3 regions of the Bradyrhizobium sp. BWA-3-5 genome follow, and region 2 is predicted to be linked to each of the others. Evidence: predicted binding sites of a transcription regulator. Region 2 holds the regulator's gene; each other region holds the start of a gene.
The links. Region 2 encodes LexA, which represses DNA repair genes until DNA is damaged. Its sites were predicted from a motif close to TGTTCNNNNTGTGTTCNG; they were not measured.
Positions count from the first base shown of each region.

Region 1: the regulator LexA is predicted to act here: its motif matches at 3,841-3,858, upstream of RX331_RS06335 (ribonuclease T2).
Region 3: the regulator LexA is predicted to act here: its motif matches at 1,800-1,817, upstream of RX331_RS11570 (putative DNA modification/repair radical SAM protein).

Region 1 is NZ_CP136626.1:1,322,284-1,327,626, forward strand. Features, by position in the region: gene uvrC (excinuclease ABC subunit UvrC) at 1-532, opposite strand, end outside; gene RX331_RS06320 (porin family protein) at 761-1,384, shown strand; gene RX331_RS06325 (cold-shock protein) at 1,559-1,774, opposite strand; gene RX331_RS06330 (23S rRNA (adenine(2030)-N(6))-methyltransferase RlmJ) at 2,038-2,898, opposite strand; gene RX331_RS06335 (ribonuclease T2) at 3,118-3,798, opposite strand; gene RX331_RS06340 (hypothetical protein) at 3,922-4,383, opposite strand; gene RX331_RS06345 (hypothetical protein) at 4,551-4,868, shown strand; gene RX331_RS06350 (DUF3617 domain-containing protein) at 4,974-5,343, shown strand, end outside.
Region 2 is NZ_CP136626.1:3,717,255-3,722,597, reverse strand. Features, by position in the region: gene RX331_RS17970 (S41 family peptidase) at 1-7, opposite strand, end outside; gene RX331_RS17965 (GNAT family N-acetyltransferase) at 281-763, shown strand; gene RX331_RS17960 (hypothetical protein) at 793-1,098, opposite strand; gene RX331_RS17955 (HAD family phosphatase) at 1,220-1,846, shown strand; gene glp (gephyrin-like molybdotransferase Glp) at 1,859-3,070, shown strand; gene lexA (transcriptional repressor LexA) at 3,273-3,974, shown strand; gene RX331_RS17940 (hypothetical protein) at 4,236-4,658, shown strand; gene RX331_RS17935 (hypothetical protein) at 4,796-4,966, shown strand; gene RX331_RS17930 (ComEC/Rec2 family competence protein) at 4,974-5,343, opposite strand, start outside.
Region 3 is NZ_CP136626.1:2,425,876-2,431,218, forward strand. Features, by position in the region: gene RX331_RS11565 (UdgX family uracil-DNA binding protein) at 1-349, opposite strand, end outside; gene RX331_RS11570 (putative DNA modification/repair radical SAM protein) at 481-1,719, opposite strand; gene RX331_RS11575 (DNA repair protein) at 1,882-2,673, shown strand; gene RX331_RS11580 (DNA polymerase Y family protein) at 2,564-4,258, shown strand; gene RX331_RS11585 (error-prone DNA polymerase) at 4,267-5,343, shown strand, end outside.

The sequences.
Region 1 (5,343 bases), 2.4 Mb from region 2:
CCCAGTGATCGCCGGTGAGCAGGATGTAGGGAAACGACTTGTCGTCGCGCAGTTGCACGTTAAACCGCGGCCTGAGCTGCTTGATCAGGTTGGCTTCGAGCAGCAGCGCCTCGGTCTCGGTCGTGGTGGAGACGATCTCGACGGTCACAGTGGCGGCGATCATCCGCAGGATGCGCGCGGGCAGCGGCGCGTTGGCGCGGGCGTAGGAGGAGAGCCGCTTGCGGACGCTTTTCGCCTTGCCGACATAGAGCACATCGCCCGCAGCATTGAGCATGCGGTAGACGCCGGGCGAGGTCGGGGCCAGCCGCATCGCGTTTTCGATGGCCGCGTGACCGACCGCCAGCGGGCCCTCCGCAATCGCCTCAACGGGCTCCTCGGCGGCTTCCGGCAGGCGCGCCTCCTCATCCTCCTCGGCGGCTGACGTCGCGGGATCGACGTCGGCGGCGGTCAGGTCCTGTGGCGGCATGTCCGGTTGGGAACCCTTCCGCTCTTTCCGCGGGGGTTTTGGGTGGTCGGAGGAATCGTGATCCATGGGCCTAAATTATGCGGTGCAAGGCTGCATCGCCAGCGCCTGGAGCGTACCCTACGCTGGATGAAGGAAGCCTGCTAACCCGTTGTTAAGAATGATGAGCCGGCAGGTAACCCGGCTTAACAACCCTTTAACTTAAAACTCTCGATAAATCTTATCGAAATAGAGTGGAGTTCCGTAACCGGGCCGGCCTGTTGCCCGGCGGTTGCGGCAGTTGCGTGGAGTTGCGTGATGAGCAGGTTCGCCGTGGCCGCGCTGGCGCTGAGCGCTGCAGGCTTGACCACGCCGGCCCGGGCGGCCGACTTCTACGGCTCAGGCCCACCCCTAACCGTCAACGACACGCTGTACCGCTCCGATAGCTGGGCCCGTCCCTATCTTGGCGTCAGCCTCGGCTATGCCTGGGGCTCGGTCGCCAACAATCCGACCAAGCCGTCCGGCTTCGTCGGCGGCGTCCAGGCCGGCTACAATTGGCAGAGCGGATCGTTCGTGTTCGGCCTGGAAGGTGACATTCAGGCGACCGCCGCGGAGGAAACCTTCGCGCCGTGGAAATTCTCCAATCCCTGGTTCGGCACGGTCCGCGGCCGCGCCGGCTTCGCATTCAACAACGTCATGTTCTTCGGTACGGGTGGTCTCGCGTTCGGCGAGCTGCGCGCCACGACATTCGGCCTGACCGAATCCCATACCAATGCGGGCTGGACGCTCGGCGCCGGCGCCGAGATGGGCCTTGACCGTAATTGGAGCGCCAAGATCGAATACCTCTATGTCGATCTCGCCAACAGCAACTTCGTCATTACAGGTGCGTCGAACGGTTACCGGTTCGGTTTGATAAGGGCCGGCATCAACTATCGCTTCTGAGAACAAAGAAACTGTCGGTTAGCATCTCCCGGCGGCCGCAAGCCGCCGGGATTTTTTTGCCTCTTCGCTAAACGGGCAGGCGAACGCCGCGTGCCTTCGACGCTCGGGGCGATACCGCGCCCGACGCAGTCTTTCGCAGCAAGAACTCAGTCGGCGTCCAACGCGAGCATCAACTCACGACGAAATCACGAGGTTGACCGCTTTGGGCCCCTTGCCCTTCTTGTCCGGTTCAACCTCGAATGTAATGCGCTGTCCTTCTGTCAGATCCTTCAATCCGGCCCGCTCGACTGCGGTGATGTGCACGAACACATCGCGGCCGCCATCATCTGGCTTGATGAAGCCGTAGCCGCGTTCTCCGTTGAAGAACTTGACTGTTCCAGTCATGGCCATCGGGAAACTCCTCCCCCGTATTGCTCCGCCGCTACGCGCACTCCGCGTATCGGCTGACCGGACATTCGCTGCCGGAAGCTTGGCCACCTCAGCCGATCGGCGACGCTGCCAACCGGCCTGGATTTTTATTCGGCCTTGATCACTCCGCCGCAACCATTCGCGGAAGCGGAACGTAAAGCCAGTCCCAATAGCCTGAGCATAATACGGTTTTGTTCCAGTTGCCTACGGCCATCCGTATTTTTCCCGATGCCCCGGGGGCCCCTTCAGGGCTTGGGCATCTCCAGCCTGAACCGGCCGGCGCCGCCCTGGCCGAGCGGTTTTTCGAGTTCGGGTAGAATTGTCTTCAATTCACCCGCCAGCGTCCACGGCGGATTGACGATCAGGAGGCCGGTAGAGGCGAGCGGGCCGCCCACCTGCTGCGGCGCGACGCTGAATTCGAGCCGCAGGCATTTTCCGGCTGGCCTGCTGGCCGCCGCAGCACCCGCGACGACGCGGGCCAAGGTGTCGGTGGCGCGCCGGCTCTTCACTGGATACCAGATCAGGTAACTGCCGGTCGGCCATTTCGCATACGCTTCGGCAAATGCGCCTTCCAGCCGTTCGAATTCGTCCTTTTGCTCGAAGGCGGGATCGATCACCACCAGGCCGCGCCGCTCCTTGGGCGGCACGAAGGCGGGCAATGCCGTCCAGCCGTCGAGATCGACCACCCGTGCCTGGCTATCGCGGCGCAGTGTATCGATCAGTTGCTTGCGCGCGCCCGGCTCGATTTCGCAGGCGGTGAGACGGTCCTGCGGCCGCAGCAGCGCCCGGGCGATCAGGGGCGAGCCGGGATAGGCCTCGAGCTTGCCCGGTGCGTTGAAGGCCCTGACGATATCGAGATAGGGGCCGACCAGCGGCAGCACGCTTTCCGAAAACCGCGCCTGCATCAGCCGCGCAATGCCGGTCAGCCATTCGCCGCCGCGGCGCGCCTCCTCGCCGGTGAGATCGTAGCGTCCGGCGCCGGCATGGGTATCGACGACGCGAAATGCGGCCGGCTTGTCCTGCAAGTAAATAAGCACGCGCACCAGCACGATGTGCTTGATGACATCGGCAAAGCCGCCGGCGTGAAAGGCGTGTCGATAATTCATAACGGAGGGGTTACGACATCGGCGCGAGGAAAGTAACCCGTCTCCTCGAGGCGGCGCCAGGACAGGATGACGGCTCCCACCCGAAACGGCGTCGCCGGAATTATCGGGAGGATCCCGGCCATCCACGTGTCTTGCAGATGACGATAAAGGCGTGGATGGCCGGGAACGCAGACGAGCTGTCTGCGCAAGGAAGCCGCCATACTGTGGCGGAACGGACTGCTAACCGCCGCGCACCGGCGGCATCACGACCTCGTCGCGCCGGCAGGCGCGGCGGTCGATTTCATCGCAGGCGCGGAATTGCATGTCCTTGCTCAGGCAGATCCGCACCTCGCTGAGGCGGCGGCTCGAGCACGTCACCGAAATCGCCGAACCGCTGAGGCCCGGATTGATCTTGATGAAGGCCGCTTCGAGATCGTCGGGGGCGATGGTCTTCTCTTCGGATAGTTGCAGGAATTCCTCGGGAATTTTTACCGCCGCGCGCGCTTTGCGGATGTTCTCGAAATAGCCGCGTGCGCCAAGGCCAGAACAGGTGCCGTGCTTGTCCCACTCGTTGAAGATCAGGCCGGGTGCCGGCATCAGGTCCAGCATAGAGGTCATGATATTGCGGTCGAGCCGCGGCGCGGGCCGCTGGCAATATTCGGGAAAGCCGCGCTCATATTGCGGCCAGAGGCCGTGGACCACGAAGGAATAGGGGCGGCTGCACTGGACCTGTGAGCGCCCGCTATTGCCGCGCTCGGCCGCCGCCTCGCAGAATGAGGGCGACCAGGATAGGGCCAGGACATAGAAATCGAACTCACCCGGGGTGTTCTGCCGGCGGTCCTGGGCGGCCGCCATCCCGATGGAGACGACGACAAGCGCCAGTGAAATCAGAAGCCGTGAAATGATACCGGATCGGTGCATCGGGCGCCCCTCTACTCGACTACCGGGAGCCTAGCAGGGAACCGGAACATTTCAAGAACAAATTTTAGGATTTCCTCGCTGGCTCCAAAGGGGAGCCATTCAACCTTGGCGAATCGAACTAAATCAGGGCCGGGCGGCGCGGCAGCCGGGGCCGTAAGCCCAGTTGCGGTCGAGACCGGTCACGCACCATTCGACGCCCTGGCCATAGCCGGCAAAGCCACCGTCCTCGATGATCGAGTAGTGTACGGTGCGCATCTTGCCGTCGCTCAGCATCACGTCGCCGCTGCAATAACGGCGCGGGACGTTGTCGGACTGCCAGGGCCGGAACGCGGTCTCGTGGATTCGGCCGAAGCCGGTGATCACCAGTGCCGAATTCCAGAACTTGCCTTCCTTCTCCTGGAATTGGGTGGCGATCGTCGGCAATGCGCGCTCGCATTCGGCGACGCGGCCCTCATAGCCCGGCCCGAATAGGCCGAAGTTCAGCTCGAGCGGATTAGCGGCCTGCGCGGCATGGCCGGAGACGAAGAGGCCGAGCGCCGTCGCGATCGGGCCGAGAGCTCGCAAGGATGTGAACAGGTTGCGCATGGGAATCCGCCGGTAAAGCCAACGCACGGGACGGTGCCGCGAAGGCCTGACAAGGTCAAGTGCAGCAAGGCAACACCTGACGGCCAAGTCTGCCCCGTGCTCCAACCCATTCTTTTCACGGCCATCGGCGCACACTATGGTGGGCTTCGAGCGAAATGGAGTCTGCGATGCGAAGAATTCTGGCCGCGAGCCTGATTGCCATGGGTGGAGTCTTGGGCGGAATGCTGGCCAGCGCGCCGGCGCAGGCGCAGTGGATCGATATCGACACGGTGCCGCCGATGAAGGGCAACGACACCGGCGGCATCATCGCCTATTCGCTCGCGACGCAGGCCGATGCCCGCCAGCTCGCCGTCGATCACTGCGCCCGCTACGGCAAGGTGGTGAAATTCCTCGGCGTGCAGCCCAATTACGGCGGCTACGTTTCCTTTGCCTGCCGCTGGGTGCCCTATGGCGCCGCCGAGCGGCCGCTGCGCACGCTCTACTAACGCGCACTTCGCCAGCCTTCCCCGGCCGGACATGTTTTCGCCACGCAAAGCGTGTGTTCACTTCCGCGCGCACGACAGCGTTGAAGAATTCAGGGGAACACACGCATGAGACGATTCCTGGTTGCGGCTGGTTCGGCCGCCATTTTGCTTGCCCTGGCGCCAATGAGCGCCGTTGCCGTGGAGCTGCCGGTACGCAAAGCCGGCCTGTGGGAAATGAAGGTGCTGAGCGGTGGATCGGTGCCGGAGATGACCATGCAGCAGTGCACCGACGAGACCACCGACAAGGACATGAGCACCGCCATGTCGCCGGTGGCCAAGGACATCTGTTCCAAGCAGGACATCCAGAAGACCGCGACCGGCTATGTCACCGATTCCGTTTGCGGCATTGCCGGGGTGACGGTGAAGTCGCACGCCGAGATCACCGGCGACTTCAATTCCGCCTACACCGTGAAATCGACCTCGCATAGCGAGGGCG
Region 2 (5,343 bases):
TGCGCATATGGGGCGTCCCTTCCCTAACGGACGCCCACGATTCCCCTGAATCAGCGCCCCTGTCCCGGCACCGCCAACACACAATGGCTTTTTGGTCGGATCAAGGCATGCCCGCCCGGGGCAATACGGCCTCAAGGAGCCCTTATCGGCCTCGAATTGATCCGATTCACCCGAAACAGGAACATTTTCTCACCGAAAGCCGACCGCATTTGCTGAGTTTCCTAATCGAGTGCAAATGTAGGATCGACCCGGCCGGGTTCCGCGGTTCGAAGGGGCAGTCATGGCTGATAGCAACGAAGTGCAGATCGAACCTGCGCTGACCGCGACCGACGAGGTGCGCTCACTCGTCGGTGAGTTGGAGGCTGTGCTCTCCGCGGAGTACTCGCCTGAGCAGCGTCATGGCCTGACGCTCGACGCGATTTTTCAACCGGACGTCCGATTCTTCCTCGCAAGACTGCGCGGAGCGGCGGTTGGCTGCGGCGGCGTCTTCCTCTTTCCCGATTTCGCGGAGGTCAAGCGCATGTACGTGCGGCACACCGCGCGGGGACAGGGCGTTGCGGACGCCATCCTGGCCCGCATCGAAGCCGAGGTCCGCCATGCCGGCCTCACCGTGCTGCGTCTGGAGACGGGAGACCGGCAGATCGCGGCGATGCGGCTCTATGTACGAACGGGATTCCGGGAATGTCCGGCGTTCGGCGCCTATGCGAAGATGGCACCACAATCCATCGCGAGCAGCGTGTTCTTCGAGAAGCGGATCATATAGCCCGGCCATGCGGGCTTTAAGGACTTTGCTTACTTTGCCGCGCCTTCGGCGGATTTGGCCTTTGGCTTGCCGGGTGCCGGCGCCTTGGCGGCGCCTTTCGGCGGGGCGCTGTCGCCGCGCATCGTTCCCCAGGGATCGCTCTTCTGCTGCTGGGGAATGTTGCCGAGCGATCTCTGGTAGGCCCGCTCGGCGTCCTTCTCGGCCCTTATTTCGGCCGGCGTCTTGTCCTTGTCGGTCTCGCCGTAGGCGGGAGGACGGGCCTGCTGACCCCAGGCGGGACCAGCCAAGAATGCAATCACAACGGTCGCGCTCAAAATTCTGCCCACGATTTTCATGCCACCACTCCCTGTTTTGACCCAACGCTTAGCACAGCTCGCGGACCGGCTTAAATGCCGGATCGAGCGGAAATCAGTCCGAGCCGTTGCCCATGCCCAATCAGTTTTGTAAACGACTGCCATGAATTCGCCGCCAGCGCCCCACTCCGCCGACGTCCTGTTGTTCGACCTCGGCCGCGTCGTGCTCGATATCAGCTTCGACCGCGTGATGGCGTGCTGGGCAGGCCATGCGGGCTGCACGCCTGTTGACCTCGCCGCGCGCTTCATTGTCGACGACAGTTTCAAGCATCACGAGATCGGCCGGATCGACGACGCCGCGTTCTTCGCAAACCTGCGCCAGTCGCTCGGCATCACCATCACGGACGCCCAATTCCTGGAAGGCTGGAACGCGATCTTCACCGGCGAGATGCCCGGCATTGCCCCGCTTCTCGCCGGTGCGGCGCGGCGCCTGCCGCTCTATGCCTTTTCCAATACCAATCCGGCCCATGTCGCGCATTTCTCGCGGGCCTATACTGATGTCCTCAGCCACTTCCGCGAGATCTTCCTGTCCTCGAGCATCGGTTTGCGCAAACCCGACGCCGAAGCCTATGATCATGTGATAAAAGCGATCGGCGTGCCGGCCTCGCGGATCCTGTTCTTCGACGATTCAGCCGCCAATATCGAAGGCGCGCGGGCGCGCGGCCTTTCTGCCATCCACGTGACATCGACGGATGACGTGGCAAGGGCACTGACCGCACTTGGAATTTAGGGAGGTCTGCCCGTGGCCTTGATGCCGGTTGCCGATGCATTGTCCGCGATCCTTGATGGCGCCGATCCCCTGCCCGAGGAAATGGTCGCGCTGGACGCCGCCCATCACCGCGTGCTGGCGCGCGACGTCGCGGCGCGGCGGACCCAGCCGCCTGAGGCGATGTCGGCGATGGACGGCTATGCGGTGCGCGCAACGGATGCCGCCGATCTCTCCGCCCGGCTCAAAGTGATCGGCGAGGTCGCCGCTGGCCGCCCGTTCGAACGGAAGGTCGGCCGCGGCGAAGCGGTGCGAATTTTCACCGGCGGCGTCATCCCAGACGGCGCCGACGCCGTCATCATCCAGGAAGACACGGCTGTCGACGGCGATCATATCACCATCACCGAAGCCGCCGTCCCCGGGCGGCATATCCGCGCCGCCGGCGTCGATTTCCGTGAGGGTGACGTGCTGCTGAAGCGCGGGCGCCGCCTCTCCGACCGCGACCTGTCGCTCGCCGCCGGCATGAACTATCCGGAAGTCGCCGTGCACCGCCGCCCGAAAGTGGCCGTGCTGGGCACAGGCGACGAGTTGGTCATGCCCGGCACGATCCCCGGCCCCGGCCAGATCGTCTACTCCAACGGCTATGGCTTGCGCGCGCTGGCGCGGGCGGAGGGCGCCGAGGTCGTCGATCTCGGCCTGGCCGCCGACACCGTTGCCGCCACCACGGAAGGTATCCGCCGTGCCAACGAGTCCAACGCGGATGTCCTGATTACCATGGGCGGGGCGTCCGTCGGGGACCATGACCTCGTCAAGCAGTCGCTCGAAGCCGAAGGGACGACCATGGCCTTTTGGCGGATCGCGATGCGGCCGGGCAAGCCGATGATGCATGGCAGGCTCGGCTCGATGCGGGTGATCGGCCTGCCCGGCAATCCCGTCTCTTCCTATGTCTGCGGATTCCTGTTCCTGGTGCCGCTGATTCGCGCTTTATCGGGCCGCGACCACGTCCATCACGTCAGGGAAGGCGCCGTTTTGGGCCGCGACCTCGCCGCCAACGACCAGCGCGAAGATTATCTTCGCGCCCGCCTGGAAGAGCACGAGGACGGCACGCTGACGGCCGTGCCGGTCACCCACCAGGACTCCTCACTGCTCGGGAATCTCGCTGCGGCACGGGCACTTGTGATACGTCCGCCATTCGCGCCGGCCGCCGTGAAGGGGTCGCGTTGCGAGCTTCTGCGCCTGCCGGAATGACGCGCCGAACGGCGCATCCGGCCGCTATCGCCAATGCGTTCACCTGAAATTAAGTGGTTGCGGAACACATATCGAACATATAGTGTCCGTTCATGATTTGTTTCGAGCGCTAGTGTCTCTGGTTGGGAGTTTGGGGACTCCGGCGATCTGGGCGCTGAAATTCGAGACCGAACGACGATACCAAACCGGGGGATTGCTCGCGATGCTTACGCGCAAACAGTATGAGCTACTGCGTTTCATCAATGAACGGCTGAAAGAGGCCGGCGTGCCGCCCTCCTTCGACGAGATGAAGGACGCGCTCGACCTGCGCTCGAAGTCCGGAATCCACCGCCTGATTACGGCGCTGGAGGAGCGCGGCTTCATCCGCCGCCTGCCCAACCGCGCCCGCGCCATCGAAGTCATCAAGCTGCCGGAGCTTGCGACAGCCGGCAACGGCCGCCGCGGCTTCACGCCAAGCGTTATTGAAGGCACGCTCGGCAAGCGCACCTCAAGCCCGCCTGTTGCCGAGGACGACGGCAATCGTCCGGTCGCCGTGCCCGTGATGGGCCGGATCGCCGCCGGCACGCCGATCGAGGCGCTGCAGACCCGCAGCCATACGATCAGCGTGCCGCCTGACATGCTCGGCTCCGGCGAACATTACGCGCTCGAAGTGCGCGGCGATTCCATGGTCGATGCCGGCATTCTCGACGGCGACATGGCGCTGATCCAGCGCAACGAGACCGCCGACACCGGCGATATCGTGGTGGCGCTGATCGACGAGGAGGAAGCCACGCTAAAGCGTTTCCGCCGCCGCGGCGCCTCGATCGCGCTCGAGCCGGCCAACGCCGCCTATGAAGTCCGCATCCTGCCGCCCAACCGGGTCCGAATCCAGGGCAAGCTGATCGGGCTGTACCGCAAATACTGATCTTTAAATATTGGTCTGTCGGTTGGCGTACATGACGACAACGACATCCAGCCCCGGCCATCGGCCGGGGTTTTTTGCTGCGTGAAGGAACAAAGCCCCGTTATCGCGCTTGTGATTTTGATCGCAGTCAGGCCAGTCGCAGAATTTGTCCCGAACCAAGAAAAGCTTCTGCCAAGTCCACTTGCGATAAAATCCACTGCGATAGAGGCCTGTGCCTCCTTCCAGACACGGGTCAGCTATCTCAAACGAGGGAGCCATCCGATGTGTGACTATAGCCTGCACGCCGTGGCGACGCGCCCTGCCCGGGTCGGCGAGACGCTTGTTACCACAACCTTCCGCGGTACTTCGACCCGCGGCTTTGCGTCAGAGCGCGAACCAGCAGTGGCGGTCTGCATGCTTCCCGGCACCGAACTGGCGTTCGCCGAGGACGTCAGATACGATAACCGCTGGATCTGGACGCGAACCACCGAGTGGCGGGTCGGCAAGTTCAATCAGATCGAGCCCGAAGTGGCCGACCGTCACCATGACGCGATCGAATTTCCCGATGGCAGCCATGTGCTGGTGACGCAGCTTTGCGAAGGCCAGCGGGCGACCGTGCTGCAATTGCCGGTGGTCCAGACCGGCGGCGAGCGCGCCCCGAAAGCCGTCGAAGCGCCTCCGGCCGCTTCTATCGTGACCGGCTAAACGCCGCGCATGTAATCCGCCGGTTCAAACCGGCGGATTACGTGATATATTGCCTGGAAAATCGGCGCCGAGGGCAGTCGGTGGTCAACAAGATTACATGGCAAAGAGCCGGACGCGTCACTGCACCGGGGCGGTACATGTTCCGCTATGGCTGGCTCACCGTCACCGCGGACGATCTCGCGATCTGGCAGCAATTCCCCGACGCCTCGTTCACGTTGGTCAACCTGCCTTCGCAGCCTGACGCGCCGGAGGAGTTTCACCTCGGCGCGTTCGAGATACCGGTCGCTCCTCCGCACGACGATCGCTGAACTCAATTTATTCTTCCGCCTGAAGGTCCGCCTCGGCCGGCGTCGCATCGACGGCCCGCGCCGGCACGCGCGGCGCCAGCACGGTGGCGTCCGGCTCGCGCTCCTCAGCTACGGCCGGCGACCACGGCCGGTCGATCCCGCGCGGCTTGACCGCCTCGACGACAAAGCCTTCCCTGCCTCGCCCTAGCGCCATCGCGCCCTGGCGCCGCAATCGCTCGCCGTCGATCACGGAAGCGCTGCAGGCGGCCGGCGCCTGCCGCAGCGTCACGATCAGCGCCGTGCGCTCGCAATCATCCGCAAACGCTTCCGGCCTGAACGCCTGCGCGACCAGCGGGCCGCCCGCAGACGGCACCACGCAGCCGAGGTCGTCGCAGGAC
Region 3 (5,343 bases), 1.3 Mb from region 2:
GGCGCACCGCCTTCGCCATGGCCGATATCTCGGCGACATCGGGATCGGTCGCGATCTCGAGCAGGTCGTGATTGCGGCGCAGCCGCCACAAGAGGCGGTAGAGCAGGGCAAACCGCTCGGGGTTGCGGTGCAGGATCGCGATCTCGGCCAGTTCGACGAACCTGGCCGGCACGTTGAAGGTGCCTTGCGGCGGTTCGAGCGGTGGATCGGTCGGCTCGAACAGTTCGGGAGCATCATCGGCGACGCGCCATGTCACGTCGGATGGTTTGACGTCGTTCAGCACCAGCGCCCGCGCCGCTTTGCGCCAGCCGTCGAAATCGGTTTCACTGTCGAGGGTGATGTCGTGCATGGTGTTTCCTCCTCGTCATTGCGAGCGAAGCGAAGCAATCCATTTCTCCACTTGTTGAGGCATGGATTGCTTCGTCGCTTCGCTCCCTTGCGTAAACGCTTCGCGTTTGTCGCAGGCAGTGACGCCTGTGGCTAAAACCCAAATCCCAATTGCGTTGCCTTCGGCTTGAACCGTTCCACCAGCCCCGCGCCATCGAGCACACGCGGCGACGGTCTGAAATCGCCGAGCACGATGAACGGCAGCGCCTTCTTTTGCGGAATGTGCAGCCGTGCCAGATCGGCGAGGCGGATCGAGGTCAGGCGGCGCGTGGCGATGATGCGGTCGACCGCCCTGGTGCCAAACCCCGGCACGCGCAATAGTTCCTCGCGGCTGGCAGTTGCGACATCGAGCGGGAAGCGGTCGCGGTGGCGCAATGCCCAGGCCAGTTTTGGGTCTATGTCGAGCGGCAGCATGCCCTTGGCCTCGTCGACGATCTCGCCGGCATCGAAACCATAAAAGCGCATCAGCCAGTCGGCCTGATAGAGCCGGTGCTCGCGAAGCAGCGGCGGCGCAGCGAGCGGCAGCGCGCGGCTGGCGTCCGGGATCGGGCTGAAGGCCGAATAATAGACGCGCTTGAGGCGGTAGGAGCCGTAGAGATTGGCGCTGGTGTCGAGGATGGTTTTGTCATTGGCCGCATCGGCGCCGATGATCATCTGCGTGCTCTGGCCAGCCGGCGCAAAGCGCGGCGGCTTTGCCCTGGTTGCGGCCTGGCTGTTCTCCCTGGCTTCATCCAGCTTCAGGCGCAGCCGGCCCATAGTGCGGCGGATCGCGCGTACGTCCTTTTCCGGCGCGAATTTGGCGAGGCTGTTTTCCAGGGGCATTTCGATGTTGATGGAGAGACGGTCGGCATATTTGCCGGCTTCGGCGATCAGCGCATCGTCGGCTTCAGGGATCGTCTTGAGATGAATGTAGCCGCGGAAGTGATGCGCCTCGCGCAGTTTGCGCGCGACGCTCACCACTTGCTCCATGGTGTAGTCGGGGCTGCGGATGATGCCGGAGGAGAGAAACAATCCCTCGATGTAGTTGCGGCGATAGAAGTCGATCGTCAGCTTCACCACTTCGTCGACGGTGAAGCGGGCGCGCGGCACGTTGGAAGAGGTGCGGTTGACGCAATATAGGCAGTCGTAATTGCAGGCGTTGGTGAGCAGCACCTTGAGCAGCGAGATGCAGCGACCATCGGGGGCGTAGGAATGGCAGATGCCCATTCCTGGCGCGGTCGAGCCGAGGCCCTTGCCGTCGCTGGAATCCCGCTTTTCCGTGCCGGAGGAGGCACAGGAAGCATCGTATTTCGCAGCATCGGCCAGGATTTCCAGCTTACGTTGCACGTCCATCGGTGAATCCCTTTGATTCCATTCATGAATCAATCGAGTGTCGATCTCGATTGACTCTGCTTGGGCTGTTAGCTTTATATTAGAACATATCATGAACGATTGGGCCAGCCGCGCGTTCATTTCGGGAAGAAGCGGCAAGGCCAGATTCAGAAGGAGCGGCGCATGAGCGGCGCACGCACGAGCACGCTTGCGACTTTGCGCGGGAGCATCGCGCGCCTGGAGCAGGGCGCGGCGCATGATCTCAACAAGGTTTCGCTCGGCCATACGGCGGCAGATGAGGTGCTGCAGGGCGGGCTGGCGCTCGCGGCCGTGCACGAGGTGTTCGCCGAGGGACACCAGGGCGCGACGGCAAGCGGCTTCATCGCCGGCCTTGCGGGAAGGGTGTCGCCGCGCCGACCGCTGATCTGGGTGCGGCAGGATTTTTCGGAAATTGAAACGGGCGCGCTGTCGATGAGCGGGCTCTGCGAACTTGGCCTCGATCCGCGGCTGCTCGTGACCGTGCGGGCCCAGGATACCGACGCCGCGCTGCGAACCGCGGCCGATGCGCTGGCCTGCGATGCGCTCGGCGCCGTCGTGCTGGAGGTATGGGGAGAGGCGCGTCAGCTCGACCTCGTCGCCAGCCGTAAACTGACTTTGGCCGCGCAGGCCTCCGGCGTCACCGCCTTGCTGCTGCGAATGGCGGCGGAGCCACGGCCGTCGACCGCGGAAACCAGATGGATCGTGCGCGCGGCGCATTCGCCGCCTGGATCACCGTGGAGCGCGTGGGGGACGCCCGTCTTCGACGCGCAACTCGTTCGTAACCGTCATGGCCCGGTCGGCCGGTGGATCATGGAATGGAAATGCGATGAGTGCCTCTTCAGTGAACCGGCGGCGTATTCTCAGCCTGTGGCTGCCACGCCTGCCCGTCGACCGCATCCAGCGGCGGCTCAAGGTGCTTTCCGACGCAGCGCGTGAGCCAAGCTCTCGCGACACGAACGCTGCGCTCCCTATCCCGCTTGCGGGGGAGGGTTGGGGTGGGGGTGCCGCCACGAGTCAGACATTCGAGATAACGCAAACCTATCCCACCGTCGTCGTCGCCAAGCAGCACAACGCGATCCTGATCCATTCCCTTGACGATCTGGCCGTCCGCGCCGGCCTTTCGATCGGCCTGCCGCTCGCCAATGCCCGCGCAATCTGCCCCGAACTGACGGTGTTCGACGCCGATGAGATCGCCGACCGCAAGACGCTCGAAGACATCGCCGACTGGTGCGACCGCTTCACTCCGCTGGTGGCGCTCGATTCCCCGCACGGGCTCTATCTCGACATCACCGGCTGCGCCCATCTGTTCGGCGGCGAAAGGGCACTTTTGCAGATCGTCACCGGCGCGCTGAGCCGCCGCGGTTTTACGGTTAGCGCGGCGATCGCCGCTACCGCGATCTGCGCCCGCACCCTGACGCGGCACGCCTCCGGAAAGATCGTCGCCGATGGCGAGGAGACGGAAGCTGTCGCGCCACTGCCGGTCTCCGCGCTCGGCGCCGAGGATGCCATCACCGCCGGCCTGCGCCGTGCAGGATTGAAGACCATCGGCGATGTCGCCTTGCGTGCGCCCCATGAAATCACCGCGCGGTTCGGCGCGGCTTTCACGGCGCTGCTGCAGAAGGCGCTCGGGCAGGGCGATGGGCCGATCAGCCCGCGAAAGCCGCTGCCGGACTACATCGTCGAGAAACGTTTTCCCGATCCTGTCGCCACCGACACCGTGATTGCGATGAACCTCTCGGCGCTGGCTGCCATGCTGGTGACGGCGATGGACAGGCAGGGCAAGGGCGCGAGACGCTTGGAGGCGAGCTTTTTCCGCACCGACGGTGCGGTACGCACGATCTCAGTCGAAACCGGACGTCCGGTAACGAAGCCTGACATGATCGACCGCCTGTTCCGCGAGCGCCTCGACGCGCTGAGCGATCCCCTCGATCCCGGCTTCGGCTTCGATCTGATCCGCCTCTCCGCTAGCCGCACCGAAATCGTGGTGCAGCAGCAGCGCGACCTCGACGCCCACGTCCATAACAATGACGAATTGTCCGCGCTGATCGACCGCATCGCCGCGCGCATCGGCGGAAAACGCGTCGTCGTGCATCTGCCGGAGGATACCCACATCCCTGAGCGCGCCGTATCAGCCGGGCCTGCACAGCATCATCTGGCAGCCGCCGCGCAAGCCGCATGGCCGGAGCGTATCGAGGGCGAGCCGCCGCTACGTCCCTTGCGGCTGTTCGAGAAGCCGGAGCCGATAAAAGTGCCGTTCGCCACCGTGCCTGATGGCCCGCCGCACCAGTTCACCTGGCGGCGCGTCACGCATGCGGTGGTGCGGGTGGAGGGACCGGAGCGCATCGCCATGGAATGGTGGAAGCAGGGCGACGACGGCCCGACACGGGATTATTTCCGCATCGAGGATGAAGCGGGCCGGCGCTTCTGGATTTTTCGCGATGGACTCTATGAAAGCGAGCCGGCGGACGAGGCAGATGAGGTCGCCCCAGTCAGATGGTTCGTCCACGGACTGTTCGCATGAATGCTCCCGTGATCGTTCCTGCTTATGCCGAGATCGGCATCACCAGCAATTTCTCGTTCCTGCGCGGCGGCTCCGATCCGCGCGCCTATGTGCATCAGGCGAGCGAGCTCGGCATTCCCGTGATCGGCCTCGCCGATCACAACACGCTGGCCGGCGTGGTGCGCGCCTACAAGGAGCTCGATAACCCAGAGGTCGCGAACAAGCCAAAGCTCCTGATCGGCGCGCGGATCGTCTTCATTGACGGCACGCCGGACATACTCGTCTATCCAAGGGACCGCGCCGCCTACGGCCGGCTCTGCCAGTTATTGACCCGCGGTAAGCGCGGCAACGACATCGTGCGGATCGAGAAGGGCGAATGCCATTTGAAGTTCGATGATCTTCTCGATTTCGCCGAGGGCCAGCTTCTGGTGCTGGCGCTGCCGCATCGTTTTGACGCAGAAAGTGCGCAAAAAATTCTGGAGCGGTTGAAGGCAAGCCGCGCCGACGGCGTCTGGCTCGCTGCCAGCCTGCTGTACCGCGGCGATGACAAGCGCCGCCTCGCGCATCTGCACCATCTAGCGCGCACCGCCAAGGTGCCGCTGCTCGCGACCAACGAGGTGCTGTACCACCATCCCGCCCGCCGCCGGCTGCAGGATGTGCTGACCTGCATCCGGGAGAAGACCACGATCGACGCGATCGGCCGGAAGCTCGAAGCCAATGCCGAGCGCTACCTGAAGCCTATCAATGAAATGGCCCGGCTGTTTCGCGATCTGCCCGAGGCCATCTCGGAAACCATGCGCTTTGCGAAGCGGATTTCGTTCTCGCTCGACCAGCTCAAATACCAGTATCCGGACGAGCCGGTGCCGCCGGGCAAGACCGCGCAGCAGCATCTCGAAGACCTCACCTGGGCCGGCGTCGACAAATATTTCGGCGGCGTGATCGACGACAAGCTGCGCGCCACCCTGCGCAAGGAACTCGACCTGATCGCCGAATTGAAATACGCGCATTATTTCCTGACCGTGCATGACATCGTGCAGTATGCGCGCAGCCAGAACATCCTCTGCCAGGGACGAGGATCGGCGGCGAATTCGGCGGTCTGCTATGTG